DNA from 2 places in the Arthrobacter burdickii genome. Region 2 is predicted to be linked to the other one. Evidence: riboswitches for the same ligand, from Rfam matches in the RefSeq annotation. Region 2 holds a riboswitch; the other holds the start of a gene.

Region 1 (7,754 bases), 1.1 Mb from region 2:
CGATCTGCGGGGAGAACGGGGCCGGGAAATCGACCCTCATGAAGGTGCTGTCGGGTGTGTACCCGCACGGCACGTACGACGGCGACATCGAGTTCGAGGGCACGGTCGCGGAGTTTAAGGACATCCGCGACAGCGAGCGTGACGGCATCGTCATCATCCACCAGGAGCTTGCCCTCTCACCCTTCCTGTCCGTCGCGGAGAACATCTTCCTCGGGAACGAGCGCGAGAAGCGCGGATTCATCAACTGGAACGACACCAACATGGAGGCGGCCAAACTCCTCCGGCGGGTGGGCCTCGACCTCAACCCGGTGGTACGGGCCGGCGACATCGGTGTGGGCAAGCAGCAGCTCGTCGAGATCGCCAAGGCGCTGTCGAAGAACGTGAAGCTCCTGATCCTCGACGAGCCCACCGCGGCCCTCAACGACGAGGACTCCGCGCACCTCCTGGGGCTCGTGAAGGGGCTCCGCGCGGAGGGCATCACGTGCATCATCATCAGCCACAAGCTCAACGAGATCCGGGAGATCGCGGATTCGGTGACCATCCTGCGGGACGGACGGACCATCGAGACGCTCAGCCTCCACGACGGCTCCGTCACGGAGGAACGGATCATCAAGGGCATGGTCGGCCGGGACATGGAGAGCCGCTATCCCGAGCGCACCCCGGTGATCGGCGAGGAAGTGCTCCGCGTTGAGGACTGGACCGTGCACCACCCGCAGGAGAACGCCCGTGTGGTCGTCGATTCGGCGAACCTGACGGTGCGCGCCGGCGAGGTGGTCGGCATCGCCGGACTCATGGGCGCCGGACGGACCGAACTCGCCATGAGCATCTTCGGCCGGAGCTACGGCTCCCGCATCACCGGCACCCTTTACAAGAACGGGACGCCGATCACGGCACGGACCGTCGGGGAAGCCATCCGACACGGCATCGCCTACGCCACCGAGGACCGCAAGCGGTACGGCCTCAACCTGATCGACGACATCAAGCGCAACGTCTCCGGAGCCGCCCTCGGCAAGCTCGCGAAGCGCGGCTGGGTGGACGGCGGACGCGAGGCCGTCGTCGCCGGCGACTACCGCCGATCGATGAACATCAAGGCGCCCACCGTCACCGCCATCACCGGCAAGCTCTCCGGCGGCAACCAGCAGAAGGTGGTGCTCTCCAAGTGGATGTTCTCGGACCCCGATGTCCTGATCCTCGACGAGCCCACCCGCGGCATCGACGTCGGTGCGAAGTACGAGATCTACACGATCATCAACCGGCTGGCTGCCGAGGGGAAGGCCGTCATCGTCATCTCCTCGGAGCTTCCCGAGCTCCTCGGCATCTGTGACCGCATCTACACCCTCGCCGAAGGCCGCATCACCGCGGAAGTGCCCATCGGGCAGGCGACCCCTGAACTCCTCATGCAGTACATGACCAAGGAAAAGGACTGATTCCATGGCAACCACCGTCAAGGACCCTGTCGTTGCGACGACGCCTCCCACCGTCAAGGATGGGTTTTCCTTCCTGACCAGCAGGCTGCGGCAGATCGGTATCTTCGTCGCACTCCTGGTGATCGTCACCCTGTTCCAGGTGCTGACCGGCGGCGCGCTGCTGCAGCCGGACAACGTCTCGAACATCATCGTGCAGAACAGCTACATCCTGCTCCTGGCCATCGGGATGGTCATGATCATCGTGGCCGGGCATATCGACCTGTCGGTCGGGTCCGTCGCGGCCTTCGTCGGCGCGATGTCCGGCATCATGATCCAGGACTTCAACTTCCCCTGGTGGGTGGCCTTCATCGCATCGCTGATCATCGGCGGGCTCGTCGGTGCATGGCAGGGCTTCTGGGTCGCCTACGTGGGCATCCCGGCCTTCATCGTCACCCTCGCGGGCATGCTCGTGTTCCGCGGGCTCACGCAGATCGTCCTCGAGAACCAGCGCATCACCGGCTTCCCCGAGGAGTACCGCCAGCTCGGCGGCGGCTTCCTGTTCCCCGGGCTGTTCCCGGCGGAGACCAACATCCTCGACTGGACCACGGTAGGGCTCGGCGTCATCGCCGTCGCGCTCCTGGTGTTCAACCAGCTCCGCGGCCGGGCCACGCGTGCCCGCCTCAAGCTCGAGGACGAGCCCAAGGCCTGGTTCTTCACGAAGCTCGCGTTCATCGTGGCGATCATCCTCGGCGTGACCTACCTGCTCGCCGGCTCCCGCAGCGGAACACCGATCGTGCTCGTGGTCCTCGGCATCCTGATCGTCGCCTACAGCACCGTGATGAGCAACAGCGTGTTCGGCCGCCACATCTACGCCGTCGGTGGCAATCTGCAGGCTGCGCAGCTGTCCGGTATCAACACCAAGCGCATCGACTTCATGCTCTTCGTCAACATGGGTGTGCTGGCGGCCCTCGCCGGCCTCATCTTCACCGGACGCCTGAACTCGGCCGGTCCGGGAGCGGGCAACCTCTTCGAGCTCGACGCCATCGCGGCGGCGTTCATCGGCGGAGCGGCCGTGACCGGCGGCGTGGGAACGGTGATCGGGGCCATCACCGGTGGTCTCATCATGGGCGTACTCAACAACGGCATGTCGCTCCTCGGCGTCGGCATCGACGTCCAGCAGTTCATCAAGGGCATGGTGCTCCTGCTGGCCGTCGGGTTCGACGTGTTCAACAAGCGCCGCGCCTCCAACGCCCTGAAGTAGGGCCGGAGAACGGGAGAAGCCGGAACGGGCGTGATGTCCTGTTCCGGCTTCTCTCGTCTGCGGGCGGCCTTGTTCCTGCTCCGGCGGGGGCGGTGCTCCCTACGAGGTGATCTGCCGCTTCGAGGAGATGATGCCGGTGTTGAAGCCCGCGAGGTTGAGCCCACCGTGGAAGCGGGCGTGCTCGATCTTGATGCAGCGGTCCATCACGACGTTCAGGCCGGCCGCCTCGGCGTCGCGTGCGACGTCCTCGTGCCAGGAGCCCAGCTGCAGCCACAGGGTCTTCGCGCCGACGTCGAGCGTCTCCTGCAGGACGGACGGCAGGTCGTCGTGCTTGCGGAACACGTCGACGACGTCGGGTACTTCGGGGAGGTCCTTGAGGGACGCGTAGGCCGGCTGCCCGAGGATCTCCTTCGCCACCGGGTTCACGAAGTACAGGCGGTAGGGCGAGGACGACTGGAGATAGGTCGCGACGAAGTAGGAGGCCCGCGAGGGCTTGTCCGATGCTCCGACGATCGCCACGGACCGCGCGTTCCTCAGCAGGTTCAGGCGTTCGGGGGCCGACGGCCCTTCCCAGGTCCGTTCCGGTGCGGTATTGCTCATGCTCCCACTCCTACTGCCCGTGTCGTCGAGGGGTCGTCGTCGTTCCCTCCGGCCGCCTCCTGCGGGAGCTCGTCGAATGCATCGTCGGAGGCGTTCACCGCGATCTCGAGCGCCTGGTCGAGGTCCCACAGGATGTCGTCGAGGTCCTCCAGTCCCACCGAGATGCGGACGAGGTCCTCGGGGACGCCCGCGGCGACGAGCTGCTCCGCGGAGAGCTGCTGGTGCGTCGTCGAGCCCGGGTGGATCACGAGGGTGCGGGAATCGCCCACGTTCGCGAGGTGCGAGGCGAGCTGCAGCGACTCGATGAACTTCTGGCCCGCCTTGCGCCCGCCCTTGATGCCGAAGCTGAACACGGATCCGGGGCCCTGCGGCAGGTACGTCCTGGCACGCTCGTGGTGCGGGTGCGTGGGGAGCCCCGCGTAGTTGACGTACTCGACACGGGGGTCGGCCTGCAGCCACTCGGCCACGGCCTGCGCGTTCTCGAGGTGCTCGTCGAGGCGCTGGGCGAGGGTCTCGACGCCCTGCAGGAGCTGGAAGGCCGACATCGGCGACAGCGAGGGCCCGATGTCGCGGAGCTGTTCGGTGCGGAGCTTGGTCAGGAATCCGTACTCGCCGAAGTTCCCCCACCACTGGATGTTCCCGTAGGAGGGGACGGGCTCGGTCATCATGGGGAACTTGCCGTTGCCCCAGTCGAAGCGGCCGCTCTCCACGATCACACCGCCGAGGGTGGTGCCGTGCCCGCCGATGAACTTGGTGGCGGAGTGGATCACGATGTCCGCGCCGTGTTCGATGGGTCGTACCAGGTAGGGCGTGCTGAGGGTGGAGTCGACGATGAACGGCACGCCGGCGTCATGGGCCACCTTGGCCAGGCCCGCGAGGTCCGCGATCTCGCCCGAGGGGTTCGCGATGACCTCGGCGTAGACGGCCTTGGTGTTCTCGCGGATCGCCGCCGCGTAGTCGGCCGGATCCGTTCCCGGGACGAAGGTGGTCTCGATGCCGAAACGGCGCAGCGTGACATCCAGCTGGGTGACCGTCCCGCCGTACAGCTGCGAGGCGGCGACGATGTGGTCGCCTGCCTGGCAGAGCGCCGCGAAGGTGATGAACTCCGCGCTCATGCCCGACGCCGTCGCCACCGCACCGATGCCGCCCTCGAGGGACGCGATGCGCTCCTCGAACGCCGCGACGGTGGGGTTTCCGATGCGCGAGTAGATATTGCCGTACTTCTGCAGGGCGAAGAGGTTGGCGGCGTCGTTCGTGTCCTTGAAGACGAACGACGTCGTCTGGTAGATCGGCACGGCCCGGGCGCCGTGGGTGGCGTCCGGCGTACCGCCGGCGTGGAGCGCCCGCGTACGGAAACCGAAGGAACGTTCTGCCATCAGACACCTGCCTTGCTGGGGACGGCGAGCGTGCCGTCGGGATCGAAGTCCACTCCCGCCCTGCGGGCCGCATCCGCCTCGAGTTCCCGCACGATCGGCAGGATATCGGTGCCGAAGGCGGCCACTTCCTCCTGGAAGTGCAGATAGCAGGTGAGGAAGAGGTTCACGCCGATCTTCTTGTACTCCACGATGCGCTCGGCGATCTGCTCGGGCGTCCCGATGAGTTGGGTCTTGAAGCCGTCGTTGTACTGCACGAGGTCCTCGAAGGTGGAGTCGGCCCACATGCCCTTGCCGTCCTTCGTCGAGGGACCCGCTTCCTGCACGGCGTCGCGGAAGCCCTCCACCGCGGGGCGGTGTGCCTTCTCGACGATCTCGCGCAGGGTGTCGCGCGCCTCCTTCTCGGAGTCGCGGGCGATGACGAACCCGTTGAGGCCGTACTTCGGACGCCGTCCGGCCTGCTCGGCGGACGCCCGGACGCCGGCGATGTTCTCCTTGAACCCCTCGAGGTCCTTGCCGTTGGAGAAGTACCAGTCGGCCACGCGGCCCGCGGTGGCCTGGGCCGCCGTCGAGTTCCCGCCGAAGAAGATCTCGGGGTGGGGACGCCCCGGGACGTCCACGGGCGCCGGGTTCAGGGTGAAGTCCTTGATGTTGTAGTACTTGCCCGCCTGGCTGTAGCCCTCCTCCGTCCAGAGCCCGCGCAGCACGCGGATGAACTCCTCGGTGCGGACGTAGCGCTCGTCGTGCTCGAGCCACTCGAGGCCGAAGTTGGTGAACTCGTCCTTTAGCCAGCCGGAGACGATGTTGACGGCGGCGCGGCCGTTCGAGATGTGGTCCGCGGTGATGATGTACTTCGCGAGCACACCGGGGTGCCACATGCCCGGGTGGACGGCGGCGATCACCTTCAGCTTCTCGGTGGCCGCCAGCAGGGCCAGGGAGAACGACGTCGCCTCGTGCTGCTTGTCCGCGCCGTAGGACGCGGCGTAGCGGGTCTGGGACAGGGCGTACTCGAAGCCGGCGTCCTCCGCGATGCGAGCGAGCTTCTTGTTGTAGTCGAAGTCCCAGCTGGTGCGCTGCTCGATGGTCGAGACCACCAGGCCGCCACTGACGTTGGGGACCCAGTAGGCGAATTTCAGGGGTGTGGAAAGGTCGGCGACGCTCATGGTTTCCTCCATCGGTCTGGCAGTAGCACCCTAATGTCGCCGCGATGGTGCGGGGGCCAGGGTTGCTGCGGCGTCAGTGAGCCAGATCTCTCAGCCGCTCGGGATGGTCAACGTCGAGTGTGACATCGGAGGGCCGCAGAACCAAACAATGTGTCGCCCGGTGGCAGGGATGCATCACCGGGCGTGGGCTCTCATGCCTAGGGTGGAGGAATGGATAGCTGGAAGTCCGCGGAACGCACGCAGGAACGCAAGCTCTGGAACACGCTCTTCTGCGTCGGTGTCGTGCTGACCGTCACCCTGGGGAGCAGCCTCCTGCTGGTCGCGGGCAGTGCCGGGGCGGCGGCCTCCGCCTGGTTCTACGTGCAGCAGTGGGTGCTGCTGGCCCTCAGCGCGGGTGGGACGGTCCTCGCCTTCCGTCGCTGGCGGTCCCTCCGCGCGTAGGATACGGGCCGTTATGCAAATGTGACAAACGCGGGGAGCGCTGGGTATCGTCGAAGCGTGCCTCCGTCCATGGGAGGCCCTCCCGGATGGATTGCCGAGCCCTGCCGCCGAACGGGATACGTTCGTCATCACCGAGGCGGGGACGGGGGAACCACAGTTCCACCGGGACGTGCAGGTCCAGCCTGCGTCCCTGGGGTCAAGTCGCTGCGCAGTTCCGAAACCGATGTGCGCACGGCCGGGTGTCTCCCATCCGAACCCGACAGCTCACCCCGCAGGCATGGGAGAGGTATAGATCCATGTCACGAAAGACTTCCCCGGCACGCCACCGTGCCGACATCGACGGCAACCTCGCGCTGACGGGCCTGTCCCGCGCCGCGAAGGCTTCGGCCACCGCCGTCGGCCGGCCGATCGCCATCGTCGCCGTCACCTCGGGCCTCGCGCTCGGTGCGGTCGGCACCGCCCACGCCGGTGAATACACCGACCAGGGCACGACGCCGGTTCCCGCTGCTGCTGCCGCTGCGTCGGTCGCTCCGGCACCCGCTGCTCCACCCGCCGCATCGGGCACCACCCACACCGTCGTCGCGGGCGACACCCTCAGCGCGATCTCGGCCGCCTACGGCGTGGACCTGACCGCGGTCCTGGCGGCGAACGGCCTCTCGCTCACCTCGGTGATCTTCCCGGGCGACAGCATCGCCATCCCCGCCGGAGCCGGATCGCAGGCCCCGGCGCAGACCGCCGTTCCCGTCGTGTCCGTTCCCGTGGCCACCGCTCCCGCAGCGGTGACCCAGCAGGCACCCGCTCTCGCCCCGGCAGCGCCGGTCCAGCAGGCCGCAACCGTCGCGCCGGCCCCGGTCGCTCCCGCTCCCGCTCCCGCATCGAGCGTGTACCTCGCCTCGGCGGACATCGCCCCGATCGCTTCCTCCAGCGGCGTCGCCGGCACCCTCGTGGCATCGGCACAGGCGCAGCTCGCAGCCGGCATGATCCAGGACTGCACCGTCCTGGTGGAGACCGCACTGCGTGCCGCCGGCATCCCCGTCGGCGACCTCGGCCCCTCGCAGTTCTTCCAGTTCGGCACCACCGTGGCGACCCCGGCCCCCGGCGACATCGTCATCACGGCCGGCCACGTGGCGATCTACGTCGGCGGTGGCCAGGTCATCAGCAGCGGCATGAACGGCTCGAACCTCACCATGCAGCACCCTCTCTCGGACCTCCCGGGAGCATCCTTCGTTCGGGTAGCGGGCTAGTACCGGGACGGACCCCACACGGGAAGCGGCAGGTGCTTGGACGGGGCGCCTGCCGCTTCCTCCTTTTAACGCGGGTCAGTTTCTAGGCGGGTCAGTTCCTGCCGGCCAGGACGTCCTGGATGCCGGGGATGCAGCCCTCGTTCTGCAGCGAGGTGGTGTCACCGAGCGGCGAGCCCTCGTAGAGCTGCGTCAGCAGGCGCCGCATGATCTTCCCGGACCTCGTCTTGGGCACATCGGGAACGACGACGACGGCCGAGGGCCGCGCG
Region 2 (7,754 bases):
GGTCCCGGAGCCATTCGGCGAGGGCCTGGGCGTTGGAGGTGTGTCGCTCCATGCGCAGGCCGAGGGTCTTCAGCCCGCGGGCGGCCAGGAAGCAGTCCTGCGGCCCGGCGACCGCGCCGCCGGCGAACTGCTGGTAGCCGATGGTCTCGGCCAGCGCGGTGCCGCGGAAAGAACGGTCCGCTACGACCACGGCTCCGCCGAGCACGTCCGAATGCCCGCCGATGTACTTGGTGGTCGAGTGCACCACCACGTCCGCGCCGAGGTCCAGCGGCCGCTGCAGGTAGGGCGAGGCGAACGTGTTGTCCACCACGAGCAGGGCTCCGGCATCGTGTGCCAGCGTCGCCCAGCCGACCAGGTCCGCGATGCCCAGCAGCGGGTTCGACGGCGTCTCCACCCACAGCAGTGCGGTGGAGCCCGGCCGGACCGCGGCGGCCACCGCCGCCAGGTCGGTGATGTCCACGGCCGTGTTCGCCACGCCCCACGGGCCCAGCAGCCCGTTGATCAGCCGGTTGGTGCCGCCGTAGCCGTCCCCGCCGAGGACGATGTGATCGCCCGGGCGCAGCAGTGCCCGCAGCAGCGCATCCTCGGCCGCAAGCCCGGAGGCGAAAGCGAAGGCCGCCGCCCCGTGCTCCAGGGCGGCCAACTGGGCTTCGAACCCGTTACGGGTCGGGTTGGAGCCCCGGCTGTATTCGTGCCCGGCGCGCAGCACGTTGATCCCGTCCTGCACGAAGGTGGAGGTCTGGTAGATCGGCGGGATCACCGCTCCGGTCAACGGATCGGGGTTCTGCCCGGCGTGGACGGCTGTCGTGTTGAAACCCGAGTACTTCGTCATCTCAGACCCCTGTTCCTGCATGGACGACGACGGCACCTGCCGCCGGAGAAGTGGCTGTGAGGTCCGCGGTGCCCACCAGCGGAGCCAGGGCCAGGTCCAGATCCGCGACGAGGTCCGCCGCGGTCTCCAGGCCCACGGAGAGCCGGATCGTGGTCTCCGCGATCCCGGCGGCGGCACGCTGCCCGGGGGTGAGCCGGCAGTGCGTCATCGCTGCCGGGTGCGCGATCAGCGACCGGGTGTCCCCCACATTGGCCACCAGCTTGAACAACCGGAGCCGATCGATGAAGGCCCCCACCTGCCCGGGCTCGGCGGCCAGGTCGAAGGAGAACACACTGCCGGCCCCCTGCGGGAAGTCCCGGGCCGCGAGTCCGGCCTGCGGGTGGCCCGAAACGGAGGGGTGGTGCACCGCGGCGACGGCCGGGTGATCCGCCAGGAACCGGATGACCTCGCGGGTGTTCTGGGCGTGCCGGGCGACCCGGATGTCCAGGGTCTCCAGCCCCTGCAGGATCTGCGCGGCGCTGCCCGGTGCGAGCGAGGGGCCCAGGTCGTGGAGGTACTTGCTGCGCGCGAGGGCCAGGTACGCGCCGTGGCCGTGGCGTTCCCACAGGATTTCCCCGCCGTACCGGCGCTTCGGCCGGGTGAGCTGCGGCCACCGGTCCGGGTAGGCGGAGAAGTCGAAGCGCCCCCCGTCGACCACGGCGCCTGCGAGGGTGCTCCCGTGCCCGCCGAGGAACTTCGTGGCCGAATACACCACGATGTCGGCCCCGTGATCCAGGGGCCGGAACAGGGCCGGGGTCGCCAGGGTGTTGTCCACCACCAGCGGCACCCCTGCGGCATGGGCGACCGCGGCGATCGCCGGCAGGTCCTGCAGCGTGGCCAGCGGATTGCCGATCGACTCGGTCAGGAAGGCCCGCGTGGTCGGGCGCACGGCGGCCTGCCAGGCACCAGGGTCTGCCGGGTCGGCGAAGCTGACCTCGATCCCGAAATCGTCGAAGGTGTCGGTGAGCAGGTCCACCGTCCCCCCGTACAGCTTCGACGACGCCACGATGTGCTGCCCTCCGCGGACCAGCGACACCAGGGCGACGGCGACCGCCGCCTGCCCGGTCGCCGTCGCGAGCGCGGCCACGCCGCCGTCGAGCGCAGCGATCCGCTGCTCCAGCACCGCGACCGTCGGGTTGCCGGTCCGCGTGTAGGTGAAGCCCGGCTCCTTCAGCGCGAACATGCGCCGGGCCGACGCGTAGTCCGGGAATTCGTATGCCGCGGTCTGATAGATCGGAACTGCCACGGGCCGGTAGGGGGCCTGCGGTTCATAACCTGCATGGATCTGGGAAGTGGCCGTACAGCCAGCGTCACCGGTACTCATCGAAGATGCTCCTTCGGCAGAAGTAGTTAGGGCTTGAGGTCGAATCGGTCTAAACAGGCTGCGTCGTCGATCCTGTCCGGGAACCCGGGAGCGGCGGTGCCTCGTCCGCGGTGGAATGCGCTTCCGGAATCCAGGGATTGATGGCCGACACCGAGAATTTCCGGTAGATCTCCACATTCCCCGACACAATGGAGAGGCTCCTAGAAATGGCAGTCGCAGCAATGAGGGAATCGACTGCGGACACTTCGGCGTCGCTCAGCATCGGACCCCAGACAGCCGCGATATCAGCGTCGACAGAAAGAATGTTCGAGCTGTAGGAGTTAACGAACTCCTGCACCCAGGCGCCGACGTACTGGTATTGCTGGTTCTCCCGGCTGACCAGGTGCAGCTCTCCGATTGTCAGAGCGGAGACGAATATGCGGAAGTGTCTCCTCCGCTGGAGGAAATCGACGACAGCCGGAGAAGGGCGGGGGCTCCGCAACTCCACGACGACGTCGGTATCCAGAAGGAGGCCGCTTGTGCGTGGCATTCCTCAGACTGCCAGCGCAGGCAGACCGGCGTCCTCCGTGCGATTCGGAGCCACATGCGGTCTGAGGAGGAAGTCCACGAACGCTTCACGTGGAGCCATCAGTGCCTCGTAGTCGTGAATGCTCACCACCGACAGGGGAACCTGGGAGTGGGGATCAGCAAGGGAGGAGGTAGCAGTCATGGGCGGGCGGCACGGGGCCGCGTCCTTTCGCGAGCTCTTGCCCGCACCAGGTACCCCAGGGGGTGAATGCGGACCGCTTCGTCATCCGAACCACCCACCGAGCGCGGGGTTGGTATGTGACCAAGTCGGAGCTTGGCGGTCACAATTCATGAAGCTGTTGGAAGTATAACCACGCAATCGTGCTCGAAGTAAACACCCACTCCTCGGTGTCCTCGTACATCCGCACGCCTATTGACTGTTCCACGCATGACAGCAGGACTTTCGTGGCAGCAGGGGTTGAAACTCCACACCGAATTGCTCCGGAATATTACGCCCCTGGTTTTTCCAGCGCCCTGATCGTCGTCCATGATGGGGCCAGCCCCTCCGATTGGTGCTCAGTCTTTCGACTGTGGAGGGGACGTGCCTGCGTCACCGGTGGATTTAGAGCCCTAAGCCACACCATCCAGAGCAGCTGAGAGACCTGCCTCCATGACGCTGCAGCTTCCCCCGGATTTCCTGTCCGGAAGGGTGCTAATGGCAGGACCGATGGAAAGGAAAGCATCATGACCCTCGATCGCATCTCCACCAGCCACGCCGGCTCGCTGCCTCGCACACCGGAACTGATCGCCGCCAACGCCGCCCGCACCTTTGCCGAGGACGGCTTCACCCTGGAGCGGACACCCGAATTCGAAGGGCTGCTCACCACTGCCGTGGTGGACCTCGTCCAACGCCAGAAGGAGTTCGGGATCACGATCCCGGGCGACGGTGAGTACGGCAAGGCGATGTCCAACCCGGTCGATTACGGCGCCTGGTGGACCTACAGCTTCCAGCGCACCGCCGGCCTGGAACTGACGGATTTCAACCCGATCCTCGCCGAGCCTGTCCGTAGCGAGCCCGGCGCCATCAGGCTGACCTCGTTCGCCGACCGGCGTGATTGGACACGCTTCGCGGCGGCCTACCAGGATCCCGAGAGCGGCATCCAGATCGGCAAGAACGCCACGGCCTTTCCGTCCGCGACCGGACCGATCTCCTACACCGGGCACGCCGCACTGGCCAGTGACATCACGAACCTCAAAGCGGGCCTGGTTGCTGCGGACATCCCGACGGGGTTCATCACGGCCCTCTCACCCGGGTCCGCCAGCAGGATCGGCAACGACTACTACGCCAGCGAGGAGGAGTTCATCTACGCCTGGGCCGATGTCCTGCGCGAGGAGTACAAGGCCATCGTGGAAGCAGGCCTGATCGTCCAGATCGACGATCCGTCCATCGCGGAGAACTGGGACCAGATCAATCCCGAACCCACCATCGAGGACTACCAGAAGTTCACCCGGATCCGGGTCGAGGCCCTGAACTATGCGCTGCGGGGACTACCCGAGGAACAGGTCCGGTTCCACGTCTGCTGGGGATCCTGGCACGGCCCGCACACCACGGACATCGAGTTCCGCCACATCGTGGACCTCGTACTGGGTATCAACGCCGGCTCGTACTCCTTCGAGGCAGCGAACGCACGCCACGAACACGAATGGACCCTCTGGCAGGACGTCGACCTTCCTGCCGGGAAGGTGCTGGTTCCCGGCGTCGTCTCGCACGCGACCAACGTCGTCGAACACCCTGAGCTGGTCGCCCAGCGCATCGAGCGGTTCGCCGCACTCGTCGGTCGGGAGAACGTCGTGGCCTCCACCGACTGCGGGCTGGGTGGCAGGATCCACCCGCAGATCGCCGCCGCGAAGCTCGAGTCCCTGGGACGCGGCGCGCAGATCGCGTCGAACCGGCTCTTCGCCCGCTCCGGAACACTCGCCTAGCCTCCGGTGGCCACCCTCGTCACCAGGGTGACGGACCCGGCTCGGTGGTCCGGATGGTCTCCGGACAGCCGAGCCGGGTCGTTCCGCGCCGGGGCGGATACCCCGGAAATAGAGAAACCGACGGATGCTAGGCGGTCTGCTCCAGGGGTGCTGACTGGACGGTCTCGCGTTCCTCCAGAGCTCCGGTGACCGAGGCCGTGAGGCTGTTGGCGATGTGGGTGCGGGCGAGTTCGGCAGCGCCGACGCCGTCCCCGGCAACGACGAGCTCGAGTATCTGGTGGTGCTGGTTCAGGTCTATCGTTCGGGGCTCATCCCCGGAGGGGAGTTCGAGGCCGATGCGGCGGTAGCGGTCGGACTTGTCCCACAGATCATCCAGGAGCTTGATCAGGACATGGTTGTGCGAGGCGGCGTAGACGGCCCGGTGGAATTCCCGGTGCACCATGATCGCTTCCTCGCCCCAGACCCGCGTGACGGGCAGGAGCTTCTCGGCGGCTGCGCGCATTGCTGCTATGTCGGCGTCAGTCCGGCGGGAGGCTGCCAGTTCTGTTGCCGATGGTTCAAGTGAGAGACGGACTTCCAGGAGTTCCCGTGCTTCCGAGGCACTCATGGTGGCCACCCTGGAATCCCGATGGGTGTCCATGATGATCAGGCCCTCGCTCGAGAGCCGGCGGATCGCTTCACGCAGGGGCGTGATGCTCATGTGCATGTTGTCGGCCAGCTCGTACTGCGAGATGCGCGAGCCCGGGGCGAGGCCACCGGAGAGGATCAGCTGACGGAGTTCGTTGTACGCGAGACTGCCCTTGCTGGAAAAGACGTTCGTGGTGCTCATCTCACGCTCCGATTCCGAAACCGAGGCGTTGCCCCCGTTCTTCACAGTGTAGTTCCTTCAGGACATCTTATAAGAAGTTCCCCGAGAGGCTTGTGCTTCGCGTCACTGCCGGGCTAGCCTTGATGTAGGTCTTATAAGATATTCGCCTGGCCCTCCCAATCCTGCTTTCAAGGTCAGCCTCGGCACCTCAGTCTTATAAGAAATAAGAAACTACTCAGGAGAGATTCGAAGATGAAAATTGTTTCCGCCCACGTCGGCACCATCCCCATCAGTTCCTCGATCAGGAACGCTTTCATCGACTTCACCAAGATGGACTGCACGATCCTCGCTCTGGTCAGCGACGTCTTCGTCGATGGAGAACCTCTGGTCGGCTACGGCTTCAACTCCAACGGTCGCTACAACGCAACGGGCATCCTGAAAGACCGCATTCTTCCGCGCATCATGGATGCTCCGTCCGAGGATCTTCTCGACGAGGACGGCCAGCTCTCGCCGGAGAAGGCGTGGGACCTGATGATGTCCAACGAGAAGCCGGGCGGCCACGGTGAACGCTCGGTCGCTGTCGGTGTGGCCGACATGGCCCTGCACGATCTCGCCGCGAAGATCGCCGGCGTCCCGCTGTACCGGTGGATCTCGGATCACTACGGTGACGGAAACCCGGACAAGGACGTCTTCGTCTACGCCGCCGGTGGCTACTATGCACCCGGCAAGAGCCTCGAGGACCTCCAGAACGAAATGCGGGGCTTCCTGGCCAAGGGCTACAACGTGGTCAAGATGAAGATCGGAGGAGCCGACCTGGCCGAGGACCTCCGCCGCATCGAAGCCGTGATCGAGGTACTGGACGGCGACGGTTCCCGCCTGATGGTGGACGTCAACGGCAAGTTCGACCTGGAGACGGCGCTGGCGTACGGCAAGGCCATCGACCAGTACGGGCTGTTCTGGTACGAGGAAGTCGGCGACCCGCTGGACTACGCCCTGAACGCCACGCTCTCCGAGCACTACCGCAATCCGATCGCGACCGGGGAGAACCTGTTCTCCCTTCAGGACGCCCGGAACCTTGTCCGCTACGGCGGAATGCGCCCTGACCGCGACTTCATCCAGGTCGATCCGGCCCTGAGCTACGGCCTGACCGAATACCGCCGGATCCAGGACATGCTCGCCCAGCACGGCTGGTCCTCACGCCGCTGCATCCCCCACGGCGGACACCAGTTCTCCCTTCACATCGCAGCAGCCCTCAAGCTCGGCGGGAACGAGTCCTACCCGGGTGAGTTCCAGCCCACCGGCGGCTTCACCGATGACGCCGTGATCGTCGACAGCCGGGTGGCCCCGGGCGATCTGCCTGGCATCGGGCTTGAAGGCAAGGCCGAGTTCTACAAGGTCCTGCGCGCACTCCACAACTGACCAGTGCCCCGGTCCCGGGTGGTGTCACTGCCCGGGACCGCACCCCACCAATATCTTCAGTCCGACGTGCAAAGGAGCACCACGATGTCGTCCCACATCATGCAGAACCCGCAGGATTCCGCCCAGCCCCAGCAGCGATCCCGGTTCGGCCGGCTGATTCGCGAACTCTGGTTCCAAGTCGTTCTGGGCGCCGTCCTGGGCATCGCCGTCGGCCTGTTCCTGCCCTCCGTCGGCAAACAACTCACACCGCTCAGTGACTGGTTCATCGCCCTAGTGAAGATGATCGTCATTCCCGTGGTGTTCTGCGTCGTGTCCCTTGGCATCGCGTCCATGGACAGCCTGCGCAAAGCCGGCCGCATCGGGGTGAAGGCGCTGGGCTACTTCCTCGCCCTCTCGCTGGTGTCCATGCTGATCGGCCTGGTCGTCGCCAACGTCTTCCGCCCCGGGGACGGCATGAACATCGATCCATCGCAGCTGGACTCCAGCAAGGTTCCCGAGGCCGCCAACAAGAGCTTCGATGGCATCGAATTCGTCAGCAACATCATTCCGGAATCACTGTTCGGGGCCCTGACCGGCCACACCATCATCGCCGCACTGATGGTCTCCATCGTGTTCGGTGCCGCCATGAACGTCTCCGGTGACGCCGGTGCCTTCCTCACCCGGGGCATCCAGGCACTGTCCACGGTGATCTTCAAGATCGTCAGCTGGGTCATGCGCCTTGCCCCCATCGGAACGTTCGGCGCGCTGGCGGCCGTGGTGGCCAACTACGGCACCCAGAGCCTGCAGCAACTGGGCTATCTCGTCCTGCTGTTCACCGCGACCTGCGTCCTCTACGTCCTGGT

The links. Region 2 has a riboswitch for S-adenosylmethionine ahead of P5G52_RS05865 (PIN domain-containing protein). Riboswitches for the same ligand answer to the same signal wherever they lie in the genome.
Region 1: linked by a shared signal. The riboswitch ahead of sfnG (dimethylsulfone monooxygenase SfnG) and the one ahead of P5G52_RS05865 (PIN domain-containing protein) in region 2 are both predicted to bind S-adenosylmethionine.

The regions. Positions count from the first base shown of each region.
Region 1 is NZ_JAROCG010000001.1:140,454-148,207, reverse strand. It holds gene mmsA (multiple monosaccharide ABC transporter ATP-binding protein) at 1-1,427, shown strand, start outside; gene mmsB (multiple monosaccharide ABC transporter permease) at 1,432-2,667, shown strand; gene P5G52_RS00615 (CoA-binding protein) at 2,767-3,267, opposite strand; gene P5G52_RS00610 (O-acetylhomoserine aminocarboxypropyltransferase/cysteine synthase family protein) at 3,264-4,643, opposite strand; gene sfnG (dimethylsulfone monooxygenase SfnG) at 4,643-5,815, opposite strand; SAM riboswitch class I at 5,809-5,913, opposite strand; gene P5G52_RS00600 (hypothetical protein) at 6,014-6,244, shown strand; cyclic di-AMP (ydaO/yuaA leader) riboswitch at 6,364-6,537, shown strand; gene P5G52_RS00595 (C40 family peptidase) at 6,541-7,488, shown strand; gene acs (acetate--CoA ligase) at 7,580-7,754, opposite strand, start outside.
Region 2 is NZ_JAROCG010000001.1:1,247,486-1,255,239, reverse strand. It holds gene P5G52_RS05875 (cystathionine gamma-synthase) at 1-832, opposite strand, end outside; gene P5G52_RS05870 (O-acetylhomoserine aminocarboxypropyltransferase/cysteine synthase family protein) at 834-2,195, opposite strand; gene P5G52_RS05865 (PIN domain-containing protein) at 2,245-2,724, opposite strand; SAM riboswitch class IV at 2,933-3,058, opposite strand; gene P5G52_RS05860 (cobalamin-independent methionine synthase II family protein) at 3,447-4,685, shown strand; gene P5G52_RS05855 (GntR family transcriptional regulator) at 4,813-5,514, opposite strand; gene P5G52_RS05850 (mandelate racemase/muconate lactonizing enzyme family protein) at 5,746-6,912, shown strand; gene P5G52_RS05845 (cation:dicarboxylate symporter family transporter) at 6,997-7,754, shown strand, end outside.